4 regions of the Kaistia sp. UC242_56 genome follow, and region 4 is predicted to be linked to each of the others. Evidence: predicted binding sites of a transcription regulator. Region 4 holds the regulator's gene; each other region holds the start of a gene.
What was found. The regulator LexA, encoded in region 4, represses DNA repair genes until DNA is damaged. The targets are predictions, from matches to a motif close to TGTTCNNNNTGTGTTCNG.
Positions count from the first base shown of each region.

Region 1: a site for LexA is predicted at 2,038-2,055, ahead of ACHMWQ_RS00190 (helicase-related protein). Genes of this name have one in related genera too.
Region 2: a site for LexA is predicted at 2,310-2,327, ahead of ACHMWQ_RS06705 (ImuA family protein). Genes of this name have one in related genera too.
Region 3: a site for LexA is predicted at 1,980-1,997, ahead of uvrA (excinuclease ABC subunit UvrA). Genes of this name have one in related genera too.

Region 1 covers NZ_JBIOAN010000001.1:40,013-44,964, forward strand. Annotated here, with positions in the region: gene ACHMWQ_RS00185 (DUF3108 domain-containing protein) at 174-1,031, shown strand; gene ACHMWQ_RS00190 (helicase-related protein) at 2,164-4,952, shown strand, end outside.
Region 2 covers NZ_JBIOAN010000002.1:844,261-849,212, forward strand. Annotated here, with positions in the region: gene ACHMWQ_RS06690 (ATP-dependent helicase) at 1-929, shown strand, start outside; gene ACHMWQ_RS06695 (VOC family protein) at 980-1,354, opposite strand; gene ACHMWQ_RS06700 (YafY family protein) at 1,407-2,105, opposite strand; gene ACHMWQ_RS06705 (ImuA family protein) at 2,359-3,192, shown strand; gene ACHMWQ_RS06710 (Y-family DNA polymerase) at 3,083-4,648, shown strand; gene ACHMWQ_RS06715 (error-prone DNA polymerase) at 4,797-4,952, shown strand, end outside.
Region 3 covers NZ_JBIOAN010000002.1:2,790,833-2,795,784, forward strand. Annotated here, with positions in the region: gene ACHMWQ_RS15825 (iron-containing alcohol dehydrogenase) at 1-1,113, shown strand, start outside; gene ssb (single-stranded DNA-binding protein) at 1,358-1,861, opposite strand; gene uvrA (excinuclease ABC subunit UvrA) at 2,148-4,952, shown strand, end outside.
Region 4 covers NZ_JBIOAN010000002.1:2,250,653-2,255,604, forward strand. Annotated here, with positions in the region: gene ACHMWQ_RS13310 (ComEC/Rec2 family competence protein) at 1-2,575, shown strand, start outside; gene lexA (transcriptional repressor LexA) at 2,569-3,273, opposite strand; gene ACHMWQ_RS13320 (glycine betaine ABC transporter substrate-binding protein) at 3,913-4,952, shown strand, end outside.

The DNA.
Region 1 (4,952 bases), on a different contig from region 4:
TGGCCGAAGCTTCGGTCGTCAAGCATTCAGCGCGCAATCCCTAGTGACGAAGACGGTGCAAATCACCTAGAATCGCGCGAAGTGATTTGGGGGCATCATCACGACCACGAAGCCGAAGCCGGACTCAGGGATGAGAACCGGCTTTGGGCCGCTCCTCCGACGGAACAATTCCCATGCAATCGCTCCGCCTCTTCCGTGCCCTTGTCCTGCCGCTCCTCGTGGCCGCCGCACCCGTGGCGTCGGTTGCGCCGTCGGCTGTCGCCGCGCCCGCGCAGCAGCAGGCCGGCAAGGTCGACGCGGAATATAACATCCTGCTCGGCGGGCTGACCATCGGCCGTTTCGCGCTCGATACGGTTTTTGACGACAAGGGCTACACGATCACGGCGCGCGGTTCGACCAGCGGCGTCAGCCGCTTCGTCTCCGACGGCAAGGGTTTCCTGAAGAGCAGCGGCCGCATCGTCGGCTCGCGCGTCCTGCCCGCCGCCTACATGCTCGACACTAGCGAAAACGGCCGCCGAAACTCTACCGTATCGATGCAGATGAACAGCGGCACCATCGTCAATGTCGCCGCCATGCCGCCGCTGGCCAAGAAGGCGGACCGCGTTCCCCTGCTGCCGCAGCACAAACGCAACATCTTCGACCCGCTGAGCGCGATGATCGTGCCGATGGTCAAGGGCAACCTCGCGGCGGCCTGCAACCGCACGGTTCCGGTGTTCGACGGCTGGCAGCGCTTCGACGTCAAGCTCTACTATAAGGGCACCGCCGAGGTGGACGGCCAGAACGGCTCCTACAAAGGCTCGGTCGTCGTCTGCGGCGCCCGCTACGTCCCGGTCGCCGGCCACCGGCCGACGCGCGAGGCGATCGAATATATGGAAAACAACAAGGCGCTCGAAGTCTGGCTGGCCCCGGTCGAGAGCCTCGGCGTGATGATGCCCTTCCGGATGCAGATCGGCACCGAGGTCGGCATGCTGACCATCCACGCCTCCCGATTCGTCGGCGAAGCCGAGACGCGGCGCGCCGCGGCGCAATAGCCGGCGGTCCAGCGCGAGGTCCTGTGCGGGCTTCGAGACGGCCCTGCGGGCCTCCTCAGCCTGTTGCGGATTTTGCTGTTGAAGCAGAGGGCCCCTAGAGATCGGGTTCGCTTGGGTTGGGTTTCGTCTCCGCCTCGGTTTCGGCTTGGAAGCCGAGCGTAACGGTCGAACTCCCTCGGCACTCGGCCTTGCTGCCCAATCTCCCATCTCAACATCCTGAGGAGGCCCGAAGGGCTGTCTCGAAGGACGCACACTGCGGATGCAGCCCCGCCCGCATGAGTCCATCCCCAAGCAAGACCCTCACCCCACCCTCTCCCGCAAGCGGGCGAGGGCTTTTGGGCCGGCGGTCTTCATCGAGGGCGAGGCGACAGCCATAGACGCAGGGAGCCTGCGACAGCCACGGGCGCCGGGAGCCTGCGACGGCCACGGGCGCGGGCGCGCCTGCGACGGCCACGGGCGCGGGCGAGCCCCTCGCCCGCTTGCGGGAGAGGGTTGGGGTGAGGGGCTTCCTTCCCGCAACCCGCTCCAATGCCATCGCGCTGTCACGATCGATATCGTCCGCCCGACCGGACCCAGATGCCGCCTGTCCCGAATTGCGACACCCCGCCTGACACCCGTTAACGCGCGCCCGCCGGGAAGCCGGGATCCCACGGATAACATCCAGACGCCCGCCGACAGCGCACCCTGCCCATGGGGTCCGCCCCCACGCGCGACACCATCGCTAGCCGGCACGAATCCGGAACGGCGATTCGCCAGCGATTCGTCCATGCTCCGTTCCGGATTCGGTCGAATCCTTAACGCGGCCCGGCCCGGCAGCCTTAACGGAATTCATCTCCCGCTAACCACGCTGCGACCGCCCGGACCGGCAAACGTTAACGACGCGAGGCCTTTTGCGGCCTTTCGGGGCAAACCTGCGGCACTATTTCGTGGCGCCGGCGTTGGAGCGGCACATATATGGTGGTGAACAGAACGCGATTTCCGGGGAGTCAGCGATTCGGACCTCGTTTGTTCCAGTAAGGTTCTAGAACTTAACCGGCGCCGCTCGCGGCACGGCCTGAAAGCGCTTCTCTGTTTCGACATGATACAGGGGCATGCTCGGTAGCGTTGATCTGGAAGTGAGACTGCCCGCGATATGAATGAACGGACGAGACCACCAGGCGCCGGAGCGGGCGGGCGCAATGTCACTGCCGTTCTGGGGCCCACCAATACCGGCAAGACCCATCTGGCGATCGAGCGGATGCTGGCGCATTCCTCGGGAATCATCGGCCTGCCGCTGCGCCTGCTGGCGCGCGAGGTCTATGGCCGGATCGTGGCCCGGGTCGGCGCGGAATCGGTGGCGCTGATCACGGGCGAGGAAAAGATCGTCCCGCCCAATCCGCGCTTTCGCGTCTGCACGGTCGAGGCCCTGCCCTCGCATACCGACGTTTCCTTCGTCGCCATCGACGAAATCCAGCTCGCCGCCGATCTCGATCGCGGCCATGTCTTCACCGATCGGCTGCTGAACCTGCGCGGTCGCGACGAGACGCTGCTGCTGGGCGCCGCCACCATGCGCGGCATCCTGGAAAAGCTTCTGCCGGGCATCGAGATCGTCACCCGTCCGCGCATGTCGATGCTGACCTATGCCGGCTCGAAGAAGATCACCCGCCTGCCCCGCCGTTCGGCCGTCGTCGCCTTCTCGGCCGACGAGGTTTATGCGGTCGCCGAACTGATTCGCCGGCAACGCGGTGGCGCTGCGGTGGTTCTCGGATCGCTCAGCCCGCGCACCCGAAACGCCCAGGTCGAACTTTATCAGTCGGGCGATGTCGATTTTCTCGTCGCCACTGATGCGATCGGCATGGGCCTCAATCTCGACGTCGACCATGTCGCCTTCGCGCAGGAGCGCAAGTTCGACGGCTTCCAGTATCGCCGGCTGACGGCGGCCGAGCTCGGCCAGATCGCCGGCCGCGCCGGACGCCACACGCGCGACGGCACCTTCGGCGTCACCGGCCAGGTCGATCCCTTCGAGGACGAGCTGATCGAGGCGCTGGAAAGCCACCACTTCATGTCGGTGCGCACGTTGCAATGGCGCAATCGTGCGCTCGATTTCCGCTCGATCGATACGCTTCGCGCCAGTCTGGACCGTCCGCCGGGCCATGAAGGCCTGTCCAAGGCGCCGCCCTCCGAGGACGTCACGGTGCTGGAAATCCTGGCCCGCGATCCGGGCATCCGGGGCCTGGCCGATCGGCGCGAGCGGCTCGAACTGCTCTGGGATATTTGCCAGACGCCTGATTATCGACGCATTGCACCGGCTAATCATGCCGAGCTGGTCGGCGATATTTTCACCTTCGTCGCCCGCGATGGCGCGGTCCCGGACGACTGGTTTCAGCGTCAGGTCGCCTTTGCAGATCGCACAGATGGCGATATCGATACGCTCGCCAACCGCATTGCGCACATTCGGACATGGACCTTTGCGGCAAACCGGCCTAACTGGCTTAAGGATCCTCGCCATTGGCAGGAGCGCACGCGCGCTATAGAGGATCGTCTTTCCGATGCGCTCCACGAAAGGCTCACTCAGCGTTTCGTGGATCGGCGCACAAGTGTACTGATGAAGCGGCTCAGAGAAAACGCCATGCTCGAAGCAGAAATCACGACCTCCGGCGATGTGCTGGTCGAGGGACAGCATGTCGGAAGCCTGCAGGGTTTCCGCTTCACGCCAGATCCCCAGGCAGACGGACCGGACGCCAAAGCGATCGGGGCGATTGCCCAGAAGGCGCTTGCCGGCGAAATCGAACGCCGTGCCGAGAAGATCGGCAATGCGCCCAATCCCGAATTCGTGCTGTCGACCGACGGTACGCTGCGCTGGCTCGGCGCGCCGGTGGCAAGGATCGTCGCGACCGACGATGCCCTGCGCCCGCGCCTGATCCTGCTGGCGGATGAAGGCCTGACGGGCCCGGCCCGCGAGCGCGTGCAGGACCGCGTCGATATCTGGCTGAAGAGCCATATCGAGACGCTGCTGAAGCCGCTGTTCGAGCTTCTGGCCGGCGTCGAGCTTTCGGCGCCCGCCCGCGGCATCGCCTTCCGCATCGTCGAAGGCCAGGGCGTGCTGGAGCGCTCGGAGATCGCCGAGGAGATCAAGGCGCTCGACCAGGAGGCCCGCTCGGGCCTGCGCAAGCTCGGCGTGCGCTTCGGCGCCTATCACATCTACGTCCCGGCCCTGCTGAAGCCCGCCCCGAGCGCGCTGAACGCCATGCTCTGGGCGCTGAAGAACCACGGCCTCGACGCACCGGGCCTGGCGGAGCTGCCGCAGCTTTCGGCAACCGGCCGCACCACGGTGCCGGTCGACCCGACCTTCGCCCGGCCGCTCTACAAGGTCGTGGGCTATCGCATCGCCGGTAACCGCGCCGTGCGCATCGACATCCTCGAGCGCCTGGCCGACATCATCCGTCCGCTGATCGCCTGGAAGCCGACCTCCGACAATCTGGTGCCGCCGGAAGGCGCCGTCGACGGCAATGGCTTCACCATCACCGTGTCGATGACCTCGCTTCTGGGCTGCTCCGGCGAAGACTTTGCCGGCGTGCTGAAGTCGCTCGGCTATCGTCTCGACCGCCGCCCGGCGCCGCCCAAGGCCCCGGTCGCGGAAGCAGCACCGGCCGTAACCGCCGTTTCGGAAGAGACGACGGAAACCGTCACCGAGACGGCGACCGACGCTCCCGCCGAAGTCGAGGCACCCGCTGCCGAGACCGTCGCTTCGGAAGAGGCGGTGGAAACCGTCGTGACCGAGACCACGACCGAGGAAACCGTCACCGAAACCGGCGAGACCGACACGACCCCGGTCGTCGAGGCACCGTCGCTCGAGACCAGCGATGGCGAGCCGGCGGAAGCCGAAGCCGCCGTGCCGGCCGAGCCGGAAATGATCGACGTCTGGCGTCCCGGCCGTTTCGA
Region 2 (4,952 bases), 1.4 Mb from region 4:
ATTCGGGCCCGCTCGAATTCGAGCTGACCCGGCGCAACATCCCCTTCGTCAAGTTTGGCGGGCTGAAGTTCCTCGACGCGGCGCATGTGAAGGATCTGCTCGCCGTCCTGCGTTTCGTGGAAAATCCGCGCGACCGCGTCGCCGGCTTTCGTGTCGCGCAATTGCTGCCGGGCGTCGGGCCGGGCACGGCGGGCAAGATGCTGGAATCGATGGCCGGCGCGGTCGATCCCGTTGCGGCGCTGGCCGAGTTCAAGCCGCCGCAGAAGACGGCGGCCGACTGGCCGGCCTTTGTTGAGCTGGTGGGCCATCTGCGCCAGGCGAAATTGGGCTGGCCGGCCGAGATCGAGGCGGTGCGCAGCTGGTACGAACCGCATCTCGAGCGCATCCACGAGGACGCGACGGTGCGGCTGGCCGACCTGGTGCAGCTGGAGCAGATCGCCGCCGGCTTTGCCTCGCGCGAGCGCTTCCTGACCGAGCTGACGCTCGATCCGCCGGATGCCACAAGCGGCGAGGCGGGCGTGCCGCTGCTCGACGAGGATTATCTGATCCTCTCGACCATCCATTCCGCCAAGGGGCAGGAGTGGAAATCGGTGTTCGTGCTCAACGTCGTCGATGGCTGCATGCCGATCGATCTCTCGACCGGCACGGCCGAGGAGATCGAGGAGGAACGGCGGCTGCTCTATGTCGCCATGACGCGCGCCAAGGACGAACTGCACCTCGTCATGCCGCAGCGTTTCTTCGTCACGCAGCAGACGCGCGGCGGCGACCGTCACATCTACGCGACCCGTACTCGCTTCATTCCCTCCGCCATCATCGGCCTGTTCCAGCAGGTGATCTGGCCCCCGGCGCCGAGCGAAGTGGCGGGAGCCGCCGCCATGCCGCGCGTCCCCGTCGACATAGCGGCCCGGATGCGGGGCATGTGGAAGTAGGGCGCGCCTCGCTTGAACCCTCCCCTTGAGGGAGGGTTCAAGCGAGGACCTTACTCGTCCTGCAGGCAGACCCGCAGGCGGTGGCCGTCGGGGTCGAGGGCGACGAAGGTCGGGCCGAAATCGAGGACGGTCAAGGCCTGCTCGATCTGGAGCCCGCGCTGCTGCCAGTCGGCATAGAGCGCGTCGATCCTGTCCTTGTTCTCGACCATGAAGACGATCTCGCCATTGGCGCCGTTTGCCGTGGCGGTGGTGGCGGGGTTGGCCTGGGCGCGGCCCCAGAGGCCGAGCGTCAGGCCGTTGTCGAGCGGCAGTGCGGCGAAGTTGGGCGACAGGCTCGCGGCCGGATGGCCCAGCAGGTCGCCATAAAAGGCGGCGCTGGCGGCCGTGTCGTTCACATAGAGCAGGATCATGTTCGGGGTCGTCATGGTGTTGCCTCCGTTGTCGATGGAGGCAGGTGTAGCCGAGCCTGCTGTCAGTTTATGGCAGCAGTGTCGGATGGCTGATTCCCTCGGCGATCTTCCATTCCTTCAGCAGCGCCTGCCGCCGGCGCGGGTAGCGCGTTTCCGTGACGACGAGATCGGCCATCCGCTCGGTGCGGAAATGGCGGAAGTCCTCCCGTGTCTCGCACCAGGCGACGAGCACGCGCACCTTCTCGAAGAAGCCAAGTGCGAACGGCCAGACCGTACGCTGCGAAGCGGCGCCGACCGCGTCGACATAGGCGAAGGCAAGCTTGCGCTCGCCGCGGATCGCCGCGCGGATCGCGGCCAGGTCGACACCGGGCGTCTCGGTCGAACTGGCGCCGACCAGCAGCGTCGAACTGTCGAGATCCTCGCGCAGATCCGCCGGCAGCACGGCCGCGATCTTGGCCAGCGCATTGCTGGCGGCGAGCGCCAGCCGGGGATCGGCGCGTTTCGAAACCCAGCGCGAGCCCAGCACCATTGCCTCGATTTCGTCCTCGGAGAACATCAGCGGCGGCAGCATGAAGCCGGGCTTCAGGATATAGCCGATGCCAGCTTCGCCCTCGATCGACGCGCCCTGCGCCTGGAGCGTGGCGATGTCGCGATAGAGGGTGCGCAGGCTGATGCCGAGTTCCGTGGCCAGCACCTGGCCGCTCACCGGCCGGCGGTGACGGCGCAGGATCTGGATCAGGTCCAGCAGGCGTTGCGATCGCGACATGGCGCATCCCTTTCATCCCATGATGCCATAAACTGGCAGCATTGGCACGGCGACCCGCGGTCCTTTCTCCTTTTCGTGACGCTCCAGGATCTCCCCGCAGGCGATCGCCCCCTCCGGATGAGGGTACCCGTTCTGATACGCGACAGGCTGGGTAGTTCGCTTGCCGCGCGATTGAACTCTTGCCTGATTTGGAGTCGTATTGGATAGAACAAAACAGGAACAATGGCGATCGGATCGGATAGCGACGACCAGGATGGATACCGCAAGGACGACCCTTTCCGCATTGCGGCAGCGCATTGCCGCGCTGGAGACGACGGCCCGGCCCGCACCGCCGGGCGAGGCCCTTTCGCCGAGGGCAACCGCGCGCGCGTCCCGTATCGCGCTCGACCGGGACGCGGTCGATGCCGCGCTGGGGGGCGGGCTGGCGCGCGGCGCGCTGCATGAAATCCATGCCGCTTCGGGCGCCGACACCATCGCGGCGTCGGGCTTTTCGCTGGCCCTGGCGCTGGCCGCGGCCCCCGCCGGGCGACCGATCGTCTGGGTGCGGCAGGATTATGCCGCCCGCGAGGGCGGCGACCTCCATGCCGATGGCCTGCAGGCGCTGGGTCTCGATCCCTCCGCGCTGATCCTGGTGCAGTTGCGGGATGCGCTGGCCGTGTTGCGCGCCGGCGGCGAGGCGGCCCGCTGCGGCGCGCTGGGCGCCGTGATCATCGAGCCCTGGGGCGAACCGAAGGCGCTCGACTTGACGACACAGCGCCGCTTTTCGCTGGCGGCGGAGGCTTCGGGCGTCACCGTCCTGCTGCTGCGGCCGGGCGCGCGGCCGATGCCGGGCGGGGCGGAGACCCGCTGGCTCGTGCGTTCCGAACCGGCCGCGCCGCTCGCCATGAACGCGCCGGGCCATCCGACCTTTGACCTGACCTTGTTGCGCCATCGCCATGGACCGCCCGGCGGACCCTGGCGGCTGGAGTGGAACCGCGATGAAAAACTCTTCAAGCCCCCGGCGCTATTGCGCGATCCGGCTGCCCTTCCTCGCATCGAACCGGCTCCGAAACCTGCCGAACGCGCCCCATTCCGGCTTGCCGGCTGAAGCGCCGCTGCTGATCGTCGAAAAGGCGAAGGGCGCGCTGGCGCTGGCCGCGCCGGACCCGGCGGCGTTGCGGCAGGGACTTGGCCCCGGCCTGACGCTGGCCGAGGCGCGGGCGCGCATCGCCAATCTGGTGGTGGCCGAGCATGACCCCGCCGCCGACGAGGCCTTGATGGAGCGGATCGCCGATTGGTGCGATCGCTATACGCCGCTGGTCGCCCGCCATGGCGAGCGCGGCCTGATGCTCGACATCACCGGCGTCGCGCATCTCTTCCAAGGCGAGGCGGCGCTGCTCGAGGACCTGCTGACGCGGCTTGCCGGCTTTGGCCTCACCGCGCATGGCGCGATCGCCGGCGCGCCGGCAACCGCCCGTGCGTTGGCGCGGGGCCGGGATCGCGTGATCGTGCCGCCCGGCCGCGAGGCGGAGGCGGTCCGGCCCCTGCCGATCACGGCGCTGGGGCTGGACGCCGCGCGGGTGCAGGCGCTGCGGCGGGCCGGGCTGAAGATCGTCGCCGATCTGATCGACCGGCCGCGCGCCCCACTCGCCGCCCGCTTCGGCGCCGATTGCGTCGAACGGCTGGAACGGCTGGCCGGCATTGCCGAGCATCCGATCTCGCCGCGCCGGCCGGTTCCCGCGGCGCTGGCCGAACGGATCTTCTTCCAGCCAATCGCCCATCAGGACGATATCGCCGCCACGCTCGCCCGCCTCGCCGCCGATGTCGCCTCGCTGCTGGAGGCGCGGGGAGAGGGTGGCCGCCATTTCGAGGCGAGCTTCTATCGCGTCGACGGCGCCGTGCGGCGGATCGATGTCACGACCGCGCGGCCCAACCGGGCGCCGAAGGCGATCGCGAGACTGTTCCACGAGAAACTGGATGCGCTTTCCGATCCGCTCGATGCCGGCTTCGGCTTCGACCTGATCCGCCTCGGCGCCTTTCGCACCGAGCCTTTCCTGGCCGCGCAATCGAGCCTCGAGGGGCATGCGCTCGATGACGAGGCGGTGGCCGATCTGGTCGATCGTCTCGGTGCCCGTTTCGGGCCCGAGCGGGTGCAGGGGTTCCTGCGGGAAGACACGCATATTCCCGAGCGGCGGACGCGGCGGGTGCCGGTCTTCGCCATGGGCGGCAATACGGCCCCCTGGCAGGACGAACTGGAGCCCGGCGACCCGCCGCTGCGGCCGCTCAGCCTGTTCGATCCGCCCGAGCCCATCGAGGCGATGGGCGAGGTGCCGGACGGCCCGCCGCTCAGCTTTCGCTGGCGCCGGGTGCTGCACCAGGTGGCCCGCGCCGAGGGCCCGGAGCGGATTGCGCCGGAATGGTGGCGCGCCGGCGGCGATTGGCCCGACCGCGATTACTTCCGCGTCGAAGATCGCAATGGCGGCCGTTTCTGGCTCTACCGGGAAGGCTTTTATACGGCCGACCGGCCGCAGCCGCGCTGGTTCCTGCATGGATTGTTCGCATGAGGATCGGAGAAAGGCCCGCAGAGGCCGTCATCCCGGCGAAGGCCGGGATCCATCGGCAGGCGATCCTGCGATTGGGCCGGTGTTCCTGGGCCCCGGCCTTCGCCGGGGCGACGAGCCGGCGTGAACCCTATGCGTTCTGCGAGGCTGCATGAGCCCCTATGCCGAACTCGCCGTGATGTCGAACTTCTCCTTCCTGGAGGGCGGGTCGCATGCCTATGAACTGATCGTCCAGGCGCATGCGCTGGGGCTGAAAGGCATCGGCATCGCCGACCGCAACACCTTTGCCGGTATCGTCCGGGCGCAT
Region 3 (4,952 bases), 540 kb from region 4:
TACCTGACGCAGATTGAGTTCGGAGCCGGCGTGGTTTCGGTCCTGCCCGATGCCCTCACGGCGCTCGGCGTGACCCGGCCGCTGGTCGTCAGCGACAAGGGCCTGCAGGCATCCGGCCTCCTCGACCGTGTCACGGCCCTTCTGCCGTCTGGCTCGGCGATCTTCCTCGACGTTCCGCCCAATCCGACCGAGGCGGCCGTGCTGGCGGCGCTCGAAGCCTATCGCGCCGGCGGCTGCGACGGCGTGGTCGCGGTCGGCGGCGGCTCGCCGATCGATCTCGCCAAGGGCGTCGCCCTGCTCGCCACGCATGAAGGCCCGCTGGAGCCCTATGCCGCCATCCTCGGCGGCGTCGCCCGCATCAGTGCCAAGGTCGCGCCGATCATCGCCATTCCGACCACGGCCGGTACGGGCGCCGAGGTCGGCCGCGCCGCCCTGCTGACGCTGAATGACGGCCGCAAGCTGGGCTTCATCAGCCCGCATCTGATCCCCAAGCGCGCCATCTGCGATCCGGAGCTGACGCTTGGCCTGCCCAAGGGCCTGACCGCCGCGACCGGCCTCGACGGTCTTTCTCACTGCATCGAGACGTTCCTTTCGCCGCGGATCAATCCGCCGGCCGACGCGATCGGCCTCGATGGCGCGCGCCGGATCTGGGACCATATCGAGCGCGCCTGCAACAATGGCGGCGATCTCGAAGCCCGCACCGAGATGATGATGGGCGCGCTGCAGGGCGGGCTCGCCTTCCAGAAGGGTCTCGGCGCGGTGCATGCGCTCAGCCACGCGCTGGGCGGCCTGAAGAGCCCGAGCCTGCATCACGGCACGCTGAACGCCATCCTGATGCCGGCGATCGTGCGCTTCAACCGCGAGACGGTGCCGGCCAAGATCGACCGGCTGACCGCCGCCATGGGCCTGCCCGCCTCGGCCGATCTGGCCGACGAACTGGACGCGCTGAACCGGCGCCTCGGCATTCCGCTTGGCCTGAAGACACTAGGCGTCTCCGAAGAGGTGCTGCCCTGGGTGGTCGAGCGGGCTCTGGCCGATCACTCCTACGCCACCAACCCGCGCGCCGCGACGGCGGAAGAATTCCGCGCCATTCTCGACGGCGTGATGGTCTGACCGGTCCGAGCCGCGTTGACCAAAAGAAAAAGCCCGGGAAGCAGCTGCTTCCCGGGCTTTTCTGTCATCAATCCAGCGAATCTCGCCGAACCCTCTCACCTCTCCCTGAGGGAGAGGTCGGCTCGAAGAGCCGGGTGAGGGTTTACGACCTCACCGGATGGTTTCCTACGCCCTCACCCGCCGGCCTACGGCCGTTCACCTCTCCCCACGGGAGAGGTGAAATGCGCAGGGCGTCCCAAAAATCCTAGAACGGGATGTCGTCGTCGAGGTCCGCCGCGTAGGACGAGGTGGCTGCCGGCTGGCGCGCCTGGCCGCCGCCGCGCGGGGCCTCGAGCGGGCTGGAACGACCGAAATCGCTGCCGCCGCCCTGATATTCCGACTGCTCGCCGCCGCCGGCCCGGCCGTCCAGCAGGGTCAGCTCGCCGCGGAAACGCTGCAGCACGATCTCCGTCGTGAACTTCTCGGCGCCGGTCTGGTCCTGCCATTTGCGCGTCTGCAGCTGGCCCTCGACGTAAACCTTCGAACCCTTCTTCAGATACTGCTCGGCGATCTTGGCGAGGTTCTCGTTGAAGATCACCACGCGATGCCACTCGGTCTTTTCCTTGCGCTCGCCGCTCTGCTTGTCGCGCCAGCTTTCCGACGTCGCGATGTTCAGATTGACGACCGACTCGCCCGAATTCATGCGCCGCACTTCGGGGTCGCGCCCGAGATTGCCGACGAGAATGACCTTGTTGACGCTTCCGGCCATGGTCTGTTCCTTCTTGCCTCTTTGCTGGCTCCAAACTATCCCGAAATGACACGGCCCGCCCGCGACAATCGGGCCTTGTCCACCAGACAATCGCTGCCCGGAGGCGCGCGGAGCCCCTCGTTCCCTTTTTGTTCTAGACAATTCATGCCGAACTGGCAAGATCCCGTCAGGTGAATCACCCGAATGCCGCGACAATCACGGCCTGCTCCTTGTATGGAGAGGCCGATAGCCTAAATTTGGGCCTTGGTGTTTCCACGCCAACCCCTTCCATTTGGACAGACGACACATGGCTCAGCATGATGACGCGCGGCTTTCCGGCGCGACCTCTGGCAAGTTTATTTCCGTCCGGGGCGCGCGCGAGCACAATCTGAAGAATGTGGATATCGATATTCCGCGCGACAAGCTGGTGGTGCTGACCGGGCTGTCCGGCTCGGGCAAGTCGTCGCTGGCCTTCGACACCATCTATGCCGAAGGCCAGCGCCGCTATGTCGAGAGCCTCTCGGCCTATGCGCGCCAATTCCTCGAGATGATGCAGAAGCCGGACGTCGACCAGATCGACGGCCTGTCGCCCGCCATCTCGATCGAGCAGAAGACGACCTCGAAGAACCCGCGTTCGACCGTCGGCACTGTCACCGAGATCTACGACTACATGCGCCTGCTGTTCGCGCGTGTCGGCATTCCCTATTCGCCGGCCACCGGCCTGCCGATCGAGAGCCAGACCGTCAGCCAGATGGTCGATCGCGTCCTGGCGCTGCCGGAGGGCACGCGGCTCTATCTGCTGGCGCCGATGATCCGCGGCCGCAAGGGCGAGTACAAGAAGGAACTGGCCGAGCTGCAGAAGAAGGGCTTCCAGCGCATCAAGCTGGATGGTGTCTTCTTCGAGATCGACGAGGCGCCGGTCCTCGACAAGAAGCTGAAGCACGACATCGACGTGGTCATCGACCGTATCGTCGTGCGCGGCGATATTGCCGCGCGCCTCGCCGACAGTTTCCAGACCGCGCTCGAACTGGCCGACGGCATTGCGATCGCCGAATATGCCGACGAGAAGGACGAGAAGGGCAATGAGCGCCGCGTCATCTTCTCGGAAAAGTTCGCCTGCCCCGTTTCTGGCTTCACCATCACCGAGATCGAGCCGCGGCTGTTCTCGTTCAACAACCCGTTCGGCGCCTGCCCGGAATGCGACGGGCTCGGTTCCGAGAAGAAGATCGACCCCGATCTCGTCGTCCCGGATGGCTCCGTCTCGCTGAAGCAGGGCGCCGTCGCGCCCTGGGCCAAGTCGTCCTCGCCCTATTACGCGCAGACGCTGGAGGCGATCGCCCGGCACTACAATTTCAAGATGACGACGCCCTGGGACGAGATCCCGGAAGCCGCGCGCAACGCCATTCTGTTCGGCACCGGCAAGGGCGAGATCGAGTTCGTCTATAATGACGGCACCCGCTCCTACAAGACGCAGAAATCGTTCGAGGGCGTGGTCACCAATCTGGAGCGCCGCTGGCGCGAGACGGAATCGAACTGGGCGCGCGAGGAGATCGAGCGCTACCAAGGCTCGACGCCGTGCAAGGCCTGCGGCGGCGCGCGGCTGAAGCCCGAGGCTCTGGCGGTCAAGATCGCCGGCAACCACATCGCGCAGATCTCGCAGATGTCGATCCGCAACGCCTACAAGTGGTTCGAGACGCTGCCGGCCGAGCTGAACGACAAGCAGAACGAGATCGCCGTCCGCATCCTGAAGGAAATCCGCGAGCGGCTTTCCTTCCTGGTCGATGTCGGCCTCGACTATCTGATGCTGTCGCGCAATTCGGGCACGCTGTCGGGCGGCGAGAGCCAGCGCATCCGCCTCGCCTCGCAGATCGGTTCGGGCCTCACCGGCGTGCTCTACGTGCTGGACGAGCCGTCGATCGGCCTGCATCAGCGCGACAATGAGCGGCTGCTCGAGACGTTGCGCCACCTGCGCGACATCGGCAATACGGTGCTCGTCGTCGAGCATGACGAAGACGCGATCATGACCGCCGATTATGTCGTCGATGTCGGCCCGGAAGCGGGCGTGCATGGCGGCCAGATCATCGCCAAGGGAACGCCGGCCGAGGTGATGGCCAATCCCAACTCGCTGACCGGCAAGTATCTGACCGGCGAGCTCTCGGTCGAGGTGCCGGAAAAGCGCCGCGCGATCTCCAAATCGCGAAAAATCAGCGTCATCGGCGCTCGCGGCAACAATCTGAAGAACGTCACGGCCGACATCCCGCTCGGCACCTTCACCTGCGTTACGGGCGTCTCCGGCGGCGGCAAGTCGACCTTCCTGATCGATACGCTCTACGCCGCCGTGGCGCGGCGGTTGAACGGCGCGCATATCCATCCGGCGCCGCATGACCGCATCGAGGGGCTGGAGTTCATCGACAAGATCATCGACATCGACCAGTCGCCGATCGGCCGCACGCCGCGCTCCAACCCGGCCACCTATACCGGCGCCTTCACGCCGATCCGCGAATGGTTCTCCGGCCTGCCGGAAGCCAAGGTGCGCGGCTATGGCCCGGGCCGCTTCTCGTTCAACGTCAAGGGCGGCCGCTGCGAGGCGTGCCAGGGCGACGGCGTCATCAAGATCGAGATGCACTTCCTGCCGGATGTCTACGTCACCTGCGAAGTCTGCAAGGGCAAGCGCTACAGCCGCGAAACGCTGGACGTGAAGTTCAAGGGCAAGTCGATCGCCGACGTGCTCGACATGACGGTCGAGGAGGCGCACGAGTTCTTCCAGGCCGTGCCCGGCATTCGCGACAAGATGGCGACGCTGCAGGAAGTCGGCCTCGGCTACGTCAAGGTCGGCCAGCAGGCTACGACCCTGTCCGGCGGCGAGGCGCAGCGCGTCAAGCTCGCCAAGGAACTGTCGCGCCGTGCCACCGGCAAGACGCTGTACATCCTCGACGAGCCGACGACGGGACTGCATTTCCACGACGTCGCCAAGCTGATGGAAGTGCTGCATTCGCTGGTCGACCAGGGCAACACGGTCGTGGTCATCGAGCACAATCTCGAAGTGATCAAGACGGCGGACTGGATCATCGACATCGGCCCGGAGGGGGGCGATGGCGGCGGCGAGATCGTC
Region 4 (4,952 bases):
CTGGCTGGAGCGCGAGATCGAGGCCGGGCGTGGCTTTCCCTGGCTGCCCGTCGCCTTCGGCATCGGCGCGCTGATCTATTTCGCGCTGCCCTCCGAGCCTTCGATCCTGGCGCTCGCCGCCCTTGCGGTCCTGCTCTGGGGGCTGGCGGTGGCGCGCCGGCACCGCACCGCTTCCGTGCGCCTGCTGATCGTGCTCGCCATGGCCGCGACCGGCGCCAGCGCGATCAAGCTGCGCACCGACACGCTGGCGACCCGCGTGCTGGAGCGGCAGGTGACGGGCACGGTCACCGGCTGGGTCGAGGAGCGCAAGGCGCGGCGGGGCGGCTATCGCCTGACCGTCCGGGTCGCCGGCCTCGACGCCAAGCGCGTGACGGTCATCCCGCAGCGCGTCACCGTGACGGTGCGGGGGAAGTCGGCCCCGGCGGTCGGCGACGGCATCAAGGTGCTGGCGCGCTTGCGGCCGGCATCCGGGCCGGTGCTGCCGGGCGGTTATGATTTCGCGCGCGATTCCTATTATCGCGGCATCGGCGCCACCGGCTTCGGCTATGGCGCGGCGCAGCCGGCCGAACTCGGCCCCGCGCCGCTGTCGATCCGCCTGCGCCAGCCGCTGGAGGCGGTCCGGGAGGCGATCCGCGCCCGCATCGTCGCCAATCTCGATGGCGAGAGTCGCTACATCGCCTCGGCGCTGATCATCGGCGATGCCGGAGGTCTCTCGGAGACGACGGAGGACGATCTGCGCCTCTCCGGCCTCGCGCATGTGCTCTCCGTCTCTGGCCTGCACATGGTTTTGGTGACCGGCGTGGTGTTCTGGAGCGTGCGGGCCGGGCTGGCGCTGATCCCGTCGCTGGCGCTGCGTCGGCCGATCAAGAAATGGGCGGCGATCGCGGCACTGCTGGTCAGCGGCTTCTACCTGCTGATCTCCGGTCTCGACGTCGCCGCCCAGCGCTCCTTCATCATGACCTCGATCGCCTTCCTCGCCATTCTGCTCGACCGAAGGGCGATCTCGATGCGCAATGTCGCGCTGGCGGGGCTGGTCGTGCTGGCAATCACGCCGGAAAGCATCCTCTCGGCCAGCTTCCAGATGTCGTTTGCCGCCACGATCGCCCTCGTCGCCGGCTTCGAGATGCTGGCCGACCGCCGGCGCAACAACCCAGCGCCGCGTCTCGGCGCCCGCAGCGGCGCGGCCGGCTTGCCGAGGCGCGCTTTCCTGTTCGTCGCCGGCATGGCGCTGACCTCGCTGCTCGGCGGCCTCGGCACGACGCCCTTCGCGCTTTATCACTTCCAGCGCATGGCGCCGCTGTCGATCCTGGCCAATGTCGCGGCGATGCCGCTCACCGACTTCCTCATCATGCCCTTCGCGCTGCTCTCGGTGCTCGCCATGCCGTTCGGAATGGAGGCGCTGCCCTTCGCGGTCGTGCACTGGGGCATTGACGGCATGCTCGGCGTGTCGGCGACGGTCGCCCGATGGTCGGGTCAATCCGGCGGCGCGGCCATGCCGGGCGTCGCGGCCCTGCTGCTGTTCGTCGGTGGTTTCGTCTGGCTGGCGCTCTGGCGCGAGCGCTGGCGGCTGCTCGGCGTCGTGCCAATGCTGGCGGGAATCGCACTGGCCCTGTTCCCCGTGCGACCGGAGCTGCTGGTCAGCGCGGATGGCAGGCAGATGGCGATCCGGGGCGGGGACGGCCTCTATCGCATCGTCGCGCGCAAGCCGGACCGCTTCGTCAGCGATATCTGGCTTCGATCCGATGGCGACGAGCGGGACGCGAAGGCGGCGTTGCAGGCGGGTGGCTGCGACGCCGCCGGCTGCGTCGGCCAAATGCCGGATGGGAGCTGGGTGGCGCTGGCGCTCGACCGCGCGGCGTTCGAGGAGGATTGCCGCCGCGCCACGCTGGTGGTGACGCCGCTGGCGGCGCCCCAAACCTGCCTCCGCCATACCGCCGTGATCGATCGCGGCACGCTGGAGCGCTCGGGCTCGCTGGCCATGTGGCCGCGCGGGGCTGTGGCGTCATCGGCGGGCGGTTCGGACGGGCCGGTATCCGTAATGGCGGGAACCGCAGGGCCGGAGCCACCCTCGGCGCAATCGGAGACGGCTGTTGCCGAGGCCAGTTCCTTCATGGAGCCGCGCCGAGCGCGTGCTTCATCAGAGGGGAGTGGCGACGGGCAGGCATCCGAAACGGCGGGAAGGGCGGGACCGAAGTCAACCGAGGCGCAACCGGAGACGGTTGTTGCCGGAGCCAGTTCCTTCATGAAGCCGCGCGGGGCGGGTGCTTCATCGGAGGGGAGTGGCGACGGGCAGGCATCCGAAACGGCGGGAAGGGCAGGGCTGGAGCCGCGCGACGCGCGACACGAGCCGGTTGTTGCCGATGCCGGCCTCCCCATGGAGCCGTCGCGCTACGATCTCGTCGAGCGCAATGCCGAGGACGAGGACGTGCTGCCGCCGGAGCCCTCGGCCACAGCTGAGTCACAGACTGCGCCGCCCGATCCATGGCTCGGCCGGCGCTTCGAGATTCGCACCGCCTATGCGCCGGTGCGAAGGCCCTGGATGCCGCCCTATGAGGACGACCCGGCCGATCAGTAGGTCCGCAGCAGCCCGACCAACTTGCCCTGAATGCGGACGCGATCCGGCCCGAAGATCCGCGTCTCATAGGCGGGGTTCGCCGCTTCGAGCGCGATCGAGGCGCCCTTGCGCCGCAGCCGCTTCAGCGTCGCCTCTTCCTCGTCGACCAGCGCCACGACGATGTCGCCGGATTCCGCATTGTCGCTCTTGCGGATCAGCACCGTGTCGCCGTCGAGGATGCCGGCCTCGATCATCGAATCGCCGCGTACTTCGAGCGCGAAATGCTCGCCGCCGCGCAGCATTTCCGGCGGCACGGTGATGGAATGGCTCTGGGTCTGGATGGCCGAGATCGGCACGCCGGCGGCGATACGGCCCATGACGGGGATGATCACCGGCTCGGCGACGTCGTGCATGTCGTCGACCGGGCGGACCTTGCCGAGGCTGCCTTCGATCACGCTGGGCGAGAAGGCCTGCTTCTTCGGACGCGCCATGGCCGGCGTCATCGTCTCCGGCAGGCGGACCACTTCCAGCGCGCGGGCCCGGTTGGGCAGGCGGCGGATGAAGCCGCGTTCCTCGAGCGCCTTGATCAGCCGGTGGATGCCCGATTTCGAGCGGAGATCCAGCGCATCCTTCATCTCGTCGAAAGAGGGGGGAACGCCCGCTTCCTTGAGCCGCTCCTGGATGAACATGAGGAGTTCATACTGCTTCCGGGTGAGCATGTTGATCTCGCGCTGCGGGCATTGCCAAGGGAGTGTCGCCGTACCCCGGACGACGGAGCCGGGCGGGATGGCGGACACGGGAATCATTTAGGTACAAAACGCGAACAGAATAGCTGTTCCCGATGCGTTCCGCAAGACCGGCGCTGGGTTGGGCTCCCGGGCGGGCCGCGTGCGCCGGCGCGAACGGGCGACGTCCGGCGCGTCAGAGGCTGCGGGTCGGCAGCCAGATCGGCAAAGGGTGAACGCGGACAAGCGTGCGCCGTCTTCGCTCGGTGCGAAACGCCTTCTCGCGCCGGCAGCGTTTGGGCGCAAGTCTCCAGATTCTGGATGCCGTAGAGGAAGGTTGTCGCGAAGGGATCGCGCCTGAACCGGCGGCAGCCGGTGATTTTGCGGCGGGCACCGAGATCTCGCACAGCAGTGCGAAATTTATTTTTTCTTGGCGATCGTATCCGGCGCGGCTGCGCTATGGTTCGGACAGGTGATCTTTTCTTGGCAGAGAAAGCCAAGAGCATGACAAAGGATGATCGATCAAGAATAAGGCGATCTCATCGCCAATTTATGGCAATGTATTGTCGGATTTGACACAATTGCACTGTGTCCCTATGGTCTCGATCATCAACTGACACGAGGTTCTATCCGATGATATTCAAATCCGGTGGCATTGCCGCCGCGATCGCCGTTGCGTTTTTGTCCGCCACGAGCCATTCCGCGCTTGCCCAGGGATCCGATCCGCAAGCCACTGACGCCGCCAGCTGCGGCACCGACCGAACCATCGATATCGCCGAGATGACCTGGCCCTCCGCGGCCGCCTTGGCGCATATCCATGCCATCATTCTCGAGAAGGGTTTCGGCTGCAACGTCGAGATCGTCACCGGCGACACCGTTCCGACATCGTCCTCGATGTTGACGCGCGGCAGCCCGGCGGTGGCGCCCGAACTCTGGACCAGCACGATCCAGGAGCCCTGGGCGAAGGGCCTGGCCGACGGCAAGGTCGTCGAGCAGACCAACGCCATCACCGACGGCACCGTCGAGGGCTGGTTCATCCCGCGCTATGTCCAGACGGCGCATCCCGACATCAAGACCGTCCAGGACGTGATCGGCCATCCCGAGCTGTTCCAGGATCCCGAGGACAGCAGCAAGGGGCGGCTCTATTCCTGCCCGCCGGGCTGGGCCTGCGAAATTTCCACCGGCGCTCTGTTCGAGGCGCTGGGCATGAAGGACAAGGGCTGGAACCTGTTCTCGCCCGGCTCCGGCGGCGCGCTGGACGCCTCGATCGCCCGCGCCTTCACCCGCGAAGAGCCGATCCTGTTCTACTATTGGGGCCCGACGGCCATCCTCGGCAAGTATGACGCCGTGCAGCTGGATCTGGGTCCCACCAAGCCGGACGTCTATGCCTGCAACACCAGCCGCGATTGCACCGACAAGCCGGGCGTGACCGCCTATCCGTCCTCGCCGGCCGTTGTCGGCGCGGCGAAGTGGATCGAGAGCGATGCGCCGAACGTCGCCGGCTATCTCGCCAAGGTCGGCCTGACCAACGCCGAGATCAGCGAGATCCTCGTCTATGGCGATGAGAACAAGGCGGACGCCGCGGCGACCGCGCTCAACTTCCTGAAGACCAAGGAAGACCGCTGGATGAGCTGGGTCGCGCCGGAAGTGGCCGCCAAGGTCAAGGCCAGCCT